Regions from separate parts of the Pseudescherichia vulneris genome, predicted to be linked through region 2. Evidence: riboswitches for the same ligand, from Rfam matches in the RefSeq annotation. Region 2 holds a riboswitch; the other holds the start of a gene.
The links. Region 2 has a riboswitch for thiamine pyrophosphate ahead of thiB (thiamine ABC transporter substrate binding subunit). Riboswitches for the same ligand answer to the same signal wherever they lie in the genome.
Positions count from the first base shown of each region.

Region 1: it holds a riboswitch for thiamine pyrophosphate, as region 2 does, so the genes downstream of both, thiC (phosphomethylpyrimidine synthase ThiC) here and thiB (thiamine ABC transporter substrate binding subunit) in region 2, are expected to answer to the same signal.

Region 1 covers NZ_LR607338.1:192,648-196,466, reverse strand. Annotated here, with positions in the region: gene thiC (phosphomethylpyrimidine synthase ThiC) at 1-1,746, opposite strand, end outside; TPP riboswitch at 1,834-1,943, opposite strand; gene rsd (sigma D regulator) at 1,997-2,500, opposite strand; gene nudC (NAD(+) diphosphatase) at 2,597-3,388, shown strand; gene hemE (uroporphyrinogen decarboxylase) at 3,441-3,819, shown strand, end outside.
Region 2 covers NZ_LR607338.1:2,944,172-2,947,990, forward strand. Annotated here, with positions in the region: gene thiQ (thiamine ABC transporter ATP-binding protein ThiQ) at 1-68, opposite strand, end outside; gene thiP (thiamine/thiamine pyrophosphate ABC transporter permease ThiP) at 52-1,662, opposite strand; gene thiB (thiamine ABC transporter substrate binding subunit) at 1,638-2,636, opposite strand; TPP riboswitch at 2,672-2,770, opposite strand; gene sgrR (HTH-type transcriptional regulator SgrR) at 2,811-3,819, opposite strand, start outside.

The DNA.
Region 1 (3,819 bases), 2.8 Mb from region 2:
GCGGAAGTCGTTCGACATATCGTTCATGCCCACTTCAATCGCCTGAGCCGCGGCGTAGTCCCGCACCTCCTGGCTGATCTTCATTGAGCAGAACTTGGGTCCGCACATAGAGCAGAAGTGGGCCACCTTGCCGGACTCCTGGGGTAGGGTCTCATCGTGGTAGGCGCGGGCGGTGAAGGGGTCGAGAGCGAGGTTAAACTGATCCTCCCAGCGGAACTCGAAGCGGGCTTTTGACATGGCGTTATCGCGGATCTGCGCCCCAGGATGGCCTTTGGCCAGGTCGGCGGCGTGAGCGGCAATCTTGTAGGTAATCAGCCCCTGTTTCACATCTTCTTTGTTCGGCAGGCCGAGGTGCTCTTTTGGCGTGACGTAGCAGAGCATGGCGCAGCCAAACCAGCCAATCATCGCCGCGCCAATGCCGGAGGTGAAATGGTCATAGCCCGGCGCGATGTCGGTGGTCAACGGCCCGAGGGTATAGAACGGCGCTTCATGGCAGTGCTCCAGCTCTTCGGTCATGTTGCGACGGATCATCTGCATCGGCACGTGGCCCGGACCTTCGATCATCACCTGCACATCGTACTCCCAGGCGATTTTGGTCAGCTCGCCCAGGGTATGCAGCTCGGCAAACTGCGCTTCGTCGTTGGCATCCTGAATTGAGCCTGGGCGCAGACCATCGCCTAACGACAGAGAGACGTCGTAGGCGGCGCAGATTTCGCAGATCTCGCGAAAGTGCTGATACAGGAAGTTCTCCTGATGGTGGGAGAGGCACCACTTGGCCATGATCGAGCCGCCGCGTGAGACGATGCCGGTAAGGCGGTTGGCGGTCATCGGCACGTAGCGCAGTAGCACGCCAGCGTGAATGGTAAAGTAGTCCACGCCCTGCTCAGCCTGCTCAAGTAGCGTCTCGCGGAAGGTCTCCCAGGAGAGATTCTCGGCGATGCCGTTGACCTTCTCCAGCGCCTGGTAGATAGGGACGGTACCAATCGGGACCGGGCTGTTACGCAGGATCCACTCCCGCGTCTCGTGGATATTGCGGCCGGTGGAGAGATCCATCACCGTGTCCGCGCCCCAGCGGGTGGCCCACACCAGCTTCTCCACCTCCTCTTCAATGGAGGAGGTCACCGCCGAGTTGCCGATGTTGGCGTTGACCTTCACCAGGAAGTTACGACCGATGATCATCGGTTCGGACTCGGGATGGTTGATGTTGGCAGGAATAATGGCGCGCCCGGCGGCCACTTCGTCGCGGACAAATTCCGGGGTGATATTCTCCGGCAGGCGTGCGCCAAAGCCTTCGCCCGGATGCTGGCGGCGCAGCACCTCGCCACGAATGCGCTCCCGGCCCATATTTTCACGTAGGGCGATGAACTCCATCTCCGGGGTGACGATCCCCTGCCGAGCATAGTGCAGCTGAGTGACGCACTTCCCGGCGCGGGCGGCGATCCATGCGGATCGGATCCTGGCGATCCCTTTCTCGACGTCGATCGCAACCGCCGGATCGCCATAGGGGCCAGAGGTGTCGTACACCGGGATCGCCTCGTTCGCTTCAAACTGCGGGTCTGCTTTGCTGCCGCCGATAAGCGTCGGGCTAAGCTGGATCTCACGCATCGGCACGCGGATGTCGTCCCGGGAGCCCTGAAGATAGATACGCGTTGAGTTAGGGAAGGTGGTGCCCTCCAGCGTGTTGATAAAGCGCTGGGCGGCGGCGCGCTGTTCGCGGCGGGTAGGTTTCGTTGCAGACTCAGACATAGCTCATTCCATAAAAAGTTAAGGACGTGGCTTGTCAGAACGACGGATGAAGCAAGAGGATGCGTGCAGCCCGGAGAGGCGCACGCCAGCAGATTGACTCTTGTTCCCTTCGCAGGTTTTAACCTGATCAGGTTCCGCGGATCCCGAATTAACGGTCTCAGCCGGTGCTTACGCACTCGGCACTCCGACAAGAAAAACCCCCGTGTTGCAGGGGGCAGGTAAATTAAATTACGCGTTAATGCTTAAGAACTCAAGCAGGGCGAGCGATGTTGCTGTCGTCGTTAGCGCTCTCTGCCAGGTTGAAATCGAACGCCAGCACGATCAGCTGATCCTCCAGCGTAAAGCGTGCGGCCAGCGCTTCGCCAATGCCGGACAGCGCTTCCTGGAACTCAACCCATTTGTCATCTTCGATGGCGTTTTCAAGGCTTGAGTCGTAATAGTTCATGATCTGCTGGGTATTGGCTTCCAGCTGCGGATAGATTTGCGTGGCCGCTAAAAGTGGGCTGCTACCTTCCATTTCGCTGATAATCTGTTCATAAATACTAAAGTGTCCAGCGGACAAATAGTCGACCAGATTATGGCAAAAATCGTCCAGGGCCTTCTCATCCAGCTCTGAATAGGACTCCTTGCCCGGCTTAATGCCCACCAGGTTATAGTACGATACCAGCAAATGCTTGCGCACCTGAAGCCAGTGATCGACTAGTTTATTAGTTCCGCCTACGCGCGCCGTCAGGCTTTCCAGGTGGTTTAGCATGAATAACTCCGTGGTTTAAGAAAAAAAGTGTTCACCCAAAATATGTAAAAATGATGTAACCAACATGCCAGTGTCGCTAAGGTAGTGCAACAGATTATGGAACGTGTCATCGAATTAACCGATCAGGGCTGGTGGATCGTCAGCCATGAACAAAAATTATGGTTGCCCGCTGGAGAATTACCACACGGCGAGGCAGTAAATTTTGATCTTGTGGGCCAGCGCGGGTTAATTATCGGCGAGTGGCAAGGAGAGTCCGTGTGGCTGGTTCGTCAGCCCCGACGCCAGGATATGGGCTCGGTACGCCAGCTAATGGATCAGGACGTCGGTCTGTTCCAGCTTGCCGGACGCGGCGTACAGCTGGCGGAGTTCTACCGTTCGCATATGTTCTGCGGCTACTGCGGGCACACCATGCATCCCAGCAAAACCGAGTGGGCAATGCTGTGCGGCGGCTGTCGCGAGCGCTACTACCCGCAGATTGCTCCCTGTATCATCGTCGCGATCCGCCGCGATGACCATATTCTACTGGCCCAGCATACCCGCCATCGCAACGGGATCTACACCGTGCTCGCGGGTTTCGTTGAGGTGGGTGAGACCCTGGAGCAGACCGTGGCCCGTGAAGTGATGGAGGAGAGCGGTATCCGGGTGAAAAATCTGCGCTATGTGACCTCCCAGCCGTGGCCGTTCCCGCAGTCATTGATGACCGCCTTTATGGCCGAGTATGAGAGCGGCGACATCACCATCGATCCTAACGAGCTGCTGGACGCGGGCTGGTATCGCTATGACCAGCTGCCGCTCCTGCCACCGCCGGGCACCGTGGCGCGTCGGCTGATTGAGGACACGGTCGCCCTATGCCGTGGAGAATATGAGGGTCGGGCAGAGTATGAGTGAAGCATAGAGCGGCGTGTTACAATAACGGTCTGACGCATTGAGGAATTGCAAAATGACCGAATTGAAAAACGATCGTTACCTGCGCGCGCTGCTGCGCCAGCCCGTGGATATCACGCCGGTATGGATGATGAGACAGGCCGGGCGCTATCTGCCGGAGTACAAAGCCACGCGTGCTCAGGCAGGCGATTTTATGTCGCTGTGCAAAAACGCCGAGCTGGCCTGTGAGGTTACGCTGCAGCCGCTGCGTCGCTATCCCCTTGATGCCGCCATTCTGTTCTCCGATATTTTGACCATCCCGGATGCCATGGGGCTGGGACTCTACTTTGAAGCCGGGGAAGGCCCGCGCTTTAGCCTGCCGATCACCGGCAAAGCCGACGTTGAGCGGCTGCCTATTCCCGATCCGGAGCAGGAGCTGGGCTACGTGATGAACG
Region 2 (3,819 bases):
TCGACGGCGAGAGTAAAGCGCATCGGCAGATGCTGGTAGAGCCAGGTGACATCAGTGAGTTTTAGCATGGCGGCCCGGAAGTTTTTCAATAATGGTAAAGAGAACAAAGCAGAGCGCCAGCAGGATCAGCGCCGTCACCGCCCCGTCCTGGCTACGATAGGAGCCAATCTGCTGGTAAAGATAGAAGGGCAGCGTGCGAAAATCTTCGTTGCCAAACAGCGCTACCACCCCAAAGTCGCCGATAGAGAGCACGCAGGCGAAGGCCAGCGCCTGGGCCAGCGGTCGCCGTAGCGCCCGCAGCTCCACCACCCGCAGGCGTGCAAAGCCGCGCATGCCTAATGACTCGCACAGCAGGCCGTAGCGGGCGGTAATGTCCCGCATCGGGTTATCGAGCACCTTCTGGGCGTAGGGGATCGCCATCAGGGCGTTGGTGAAGATCACGATCCCATCCGCCGAAGTGGGCAGGCCGACCGAGTTATTCAGCAGCAGAAAGAAGCCGGTTGCCAGCACGATGCCGGGCATGGCGAGGATCAGCATCCCGCTCAGCTCCAGCGCCTGGCCCCGGCGCAGCTGTCCGCGCGCCCGCAGCTCGCGGCTGCTCCAGAGTAGCATCATGGTGAGGATCACGCAGAGCAGCCCGGCCAGCAGGGCAATGCGCAGGGAGGTCCACACCGCCTGCCACAGCACCGGCTGGGCCAGTACCTCGGGCAGGCTACGGTTTATCCCCTCGACGATCACCGCCAGCAGGGGCGGCAGCAGGAGCAGCAGCGCCAGGCCAATCAGCAGGCTATCGCTTAGCCGGGTGCGCCAGCTCTCTTCGGGATCGCGCCAGCCCTGAATCTGGCTGCTACCCACTGGAATGGCCTTGCTCAGGCGCTGGCTAAACAGCACCAGCCCCAGACAGCAGATCATCTGCAATAGCCCCAGCAGCGCGGCACGGCCGGGATCGTAGTCGAAGTTCAGGGCCTGGTAGATCGCCAGCTCAATGGTCGTCGCTTTAGGGCCGCCGCCAAGCGATAGCACGGTGGCGAAGCTGGCAAAGCAGAGCATAAAGATCAGCGCAGCCACCGGGGGGATCTGCCGTCGTAGCCACGGCCACTCAACGAAGCGGAAGAAGGCGAAACCGCGCATCCCCAGCTGGGCAGCAAGCTGGCGCTGCTCACCAGGGATCTGCTCCAGGGCCTGGAGCAGCAGGCGGGTCGCCATCGGCAGGTTAAAAAAGATGTGCGCCAGCAGAATGCCGCTCAGCCCGTAGGGCGAAAATCCCCACGGCAGGCCGAGCGAGTCGCACAGCGAGGCCAGCCAGCCCTGACGCCCATAGACGGTGAGGATACCGAATACCGCCACCAGCACCGGCAGGATCAGGGTCATCGCGCAGAGGCGGAGCAGCATCAGCCGTCCGGGAAAGCGGCGGCGATAGAGGGCGCGGGCCAGGAAAATAGCGGGCATCACCGAGAGCAGGGCGGAGAGAAACGCCTGGCCAAAGGAGAAGGCCACCACGTGGCGCAGATAGCTGTCGTGCCATAGCGCCGAGACATCGGTGGTCGGCGCGTTGAGCCAGAGGGCAAGAAACGCCGCCAGCGCGACCGCCACCAGCAGGGTAGCCGCGCTCGCGCCGGGCAGCAGCCAGCCGGGAATTAGCGGCTGGTCGCGCGAAGCCACGTGTTAATCCACTCAGCGCGTTGGGAGAAGACCTGCTGCGGCGTGAACTCCAGGGTGGTTTTCGGCTTCGTCAGCGAGTCAAAGCCAGCGGGCAGCGTCACGTTGCTTACCGGGTACATCCAGTTGCCGGTTGGGATGGCGTTCTGGAACGCCGGGCTCACCATAAACTTGAGGAACTTTTCCGCCAGCTCAGGCTGCTTGCTGGCCGCGGTGCGGGCGGCTACCTCTACCTGCAGGTAGTGGCCTTCGCTGAAGTCGGCTGCCGCGTAGTTATCCTTTTTCTCTTCGATCAGGTGATAGGCCGGAGAGGTGGTGTAGCTCAGGACCAGATCGCTCTCGCCCTTCAGGAACAGGCCGTAGGCTTCGCTCCAGCCTTTGGTGACGGTGACGGTTTTCGCCGCCAGCTTCTGCCATGCCTCAGGCGCTTTATCGCCGTAGACTTTTTGCATCCACAGCAGCAGGCCCAGCCCTGGGGTGCTGGTGCGCGGATCCTGATAGATTACCCGCCACTTCTGGTCGCTCTCTACCAGCTCTTTCAGGCTCTTCGGCGGGTTTTTCAGCTTGTTTTTGTCATAGACAAAGGCAAAGTAGCCATAGTCGAAGGGCACAAAGGTGTCGTTTTTCCAGCCGCCGGGGACGTTAACGGCATCGGCCGCCACGCCGCTTTTGGCAAACAGCCCGGTCTGACTGGCGGCGTCCAGCAGGTTATTGTCGAGGCCCAGCACCACGTCGGCCTTACTGTTTTTGCCCTCCATGCGCAGACGGTTGAGCAGCGAGACGCCATCCTCCAGCGCCACCATCTTCAGCTCGCAGTTGCAGTCGGCCTCAAAGGCTTTTTTTACCGCAGGACCTGGCCCCCAGTCGGCGGCGAACGAGTCGTAGGTGTAGACGGTGAGAACGGGTTTATCAGAAGCCGGGGCGGCAAAAACGGGGGCGGCCACAAGCAGCAGCAGCGGCAGACATTTTTTTAACACTTTGCACCTCAATAGAAAGAGAGTGGCAAAGGATTTTGAGCGGTAGCCTCAAATCCCTTCGCCGGCGTTATCCGGATCAGGTTCGACGGGTATTTTCTCAGCACACGCATCGCGCAGCACCCCGTTGAGCACGGCCTCATTGTAGTGATTATGTCAGCATTCCGAAAGCATACTTTATGGGTCGGGAGGGGCAAACCAGGCCGATTTAAAATCAAACCAGCCGAGGGTGTTCATCCGCAGGCCGCGCATGCTGCGCTGCCCCTGGATCATCAGCCAGTGATGGATCAGCGGCACAATCGCCTTGCCCGCCAGCAGTTGCTGGCACCAGGCGGCTAAATTCATCTCGCCCGCCCGCCACTGCGTGGCATCCGCCTGCCAGTCGCGGGGAATGCACTTCTGCAATAGCGGCACCTCATAGAGATGGGTAAAGAGAGAGAAATCCAGCGGTAGGGTAAAGTTAGCGCTGTTGAGCCAGATATCGCTCACCGCGTCGCCGCTGTGCCACTCCTCGTAATCTACCTCCTGGATGTGCAACGTCACCTGATGCGCAGCCAGCAGGGCGCTCATGGTTTGGGCCAGCACCCGGTGTTCGATGTGTTCCCGGTAGTAGGTCAGGGTCAGCGACTCCAGCCCGGCTGGCTTTTCACTGCCGCCCGGCCGGGTATGATGCCAGCGCGGCAGCAGGCCGTAGGCCGGGAACCAGTAGCGCTGGTGGTGCTCCTCGGCGTGAAACAGCAGGCTCGCCGGGGAGAGGATCTGACTCACCCACTCCCGCACCTGCTGGCTGGCACCGCGACGGGTGCGGGCGTCAAACAGCAGGTAGTAGCACCCCTCTTCGAGACGGCTCTCAACCGCTTTCTCCTCCCCGCCGGGCCCCTCCAGCGTCAGGCCCGCACTCAGATCGTCATTGACGTCGGGCAGCATCCAGACATTTACCTCATCGATGAGCGCACGAAAGCCAAAGTAGTCATCAAAGGCGTGGATCTTTAGCTGGTTGCTGTTATTGAGCGTGACCGCGTACGGCCCGGTGCCCACCGGCAGGCTGGCAAAGTTCTCCATGGTCGGCCACTCCTGGGGCAGGATCATCGACTGCACGTGGCCCAGCAGCCACGGTAGCCAGCTGTCGGGCTGGGAGAGATGGATATCCAGCGTCCAGGGCGTTGGGGAGACGATCTCGGTGATA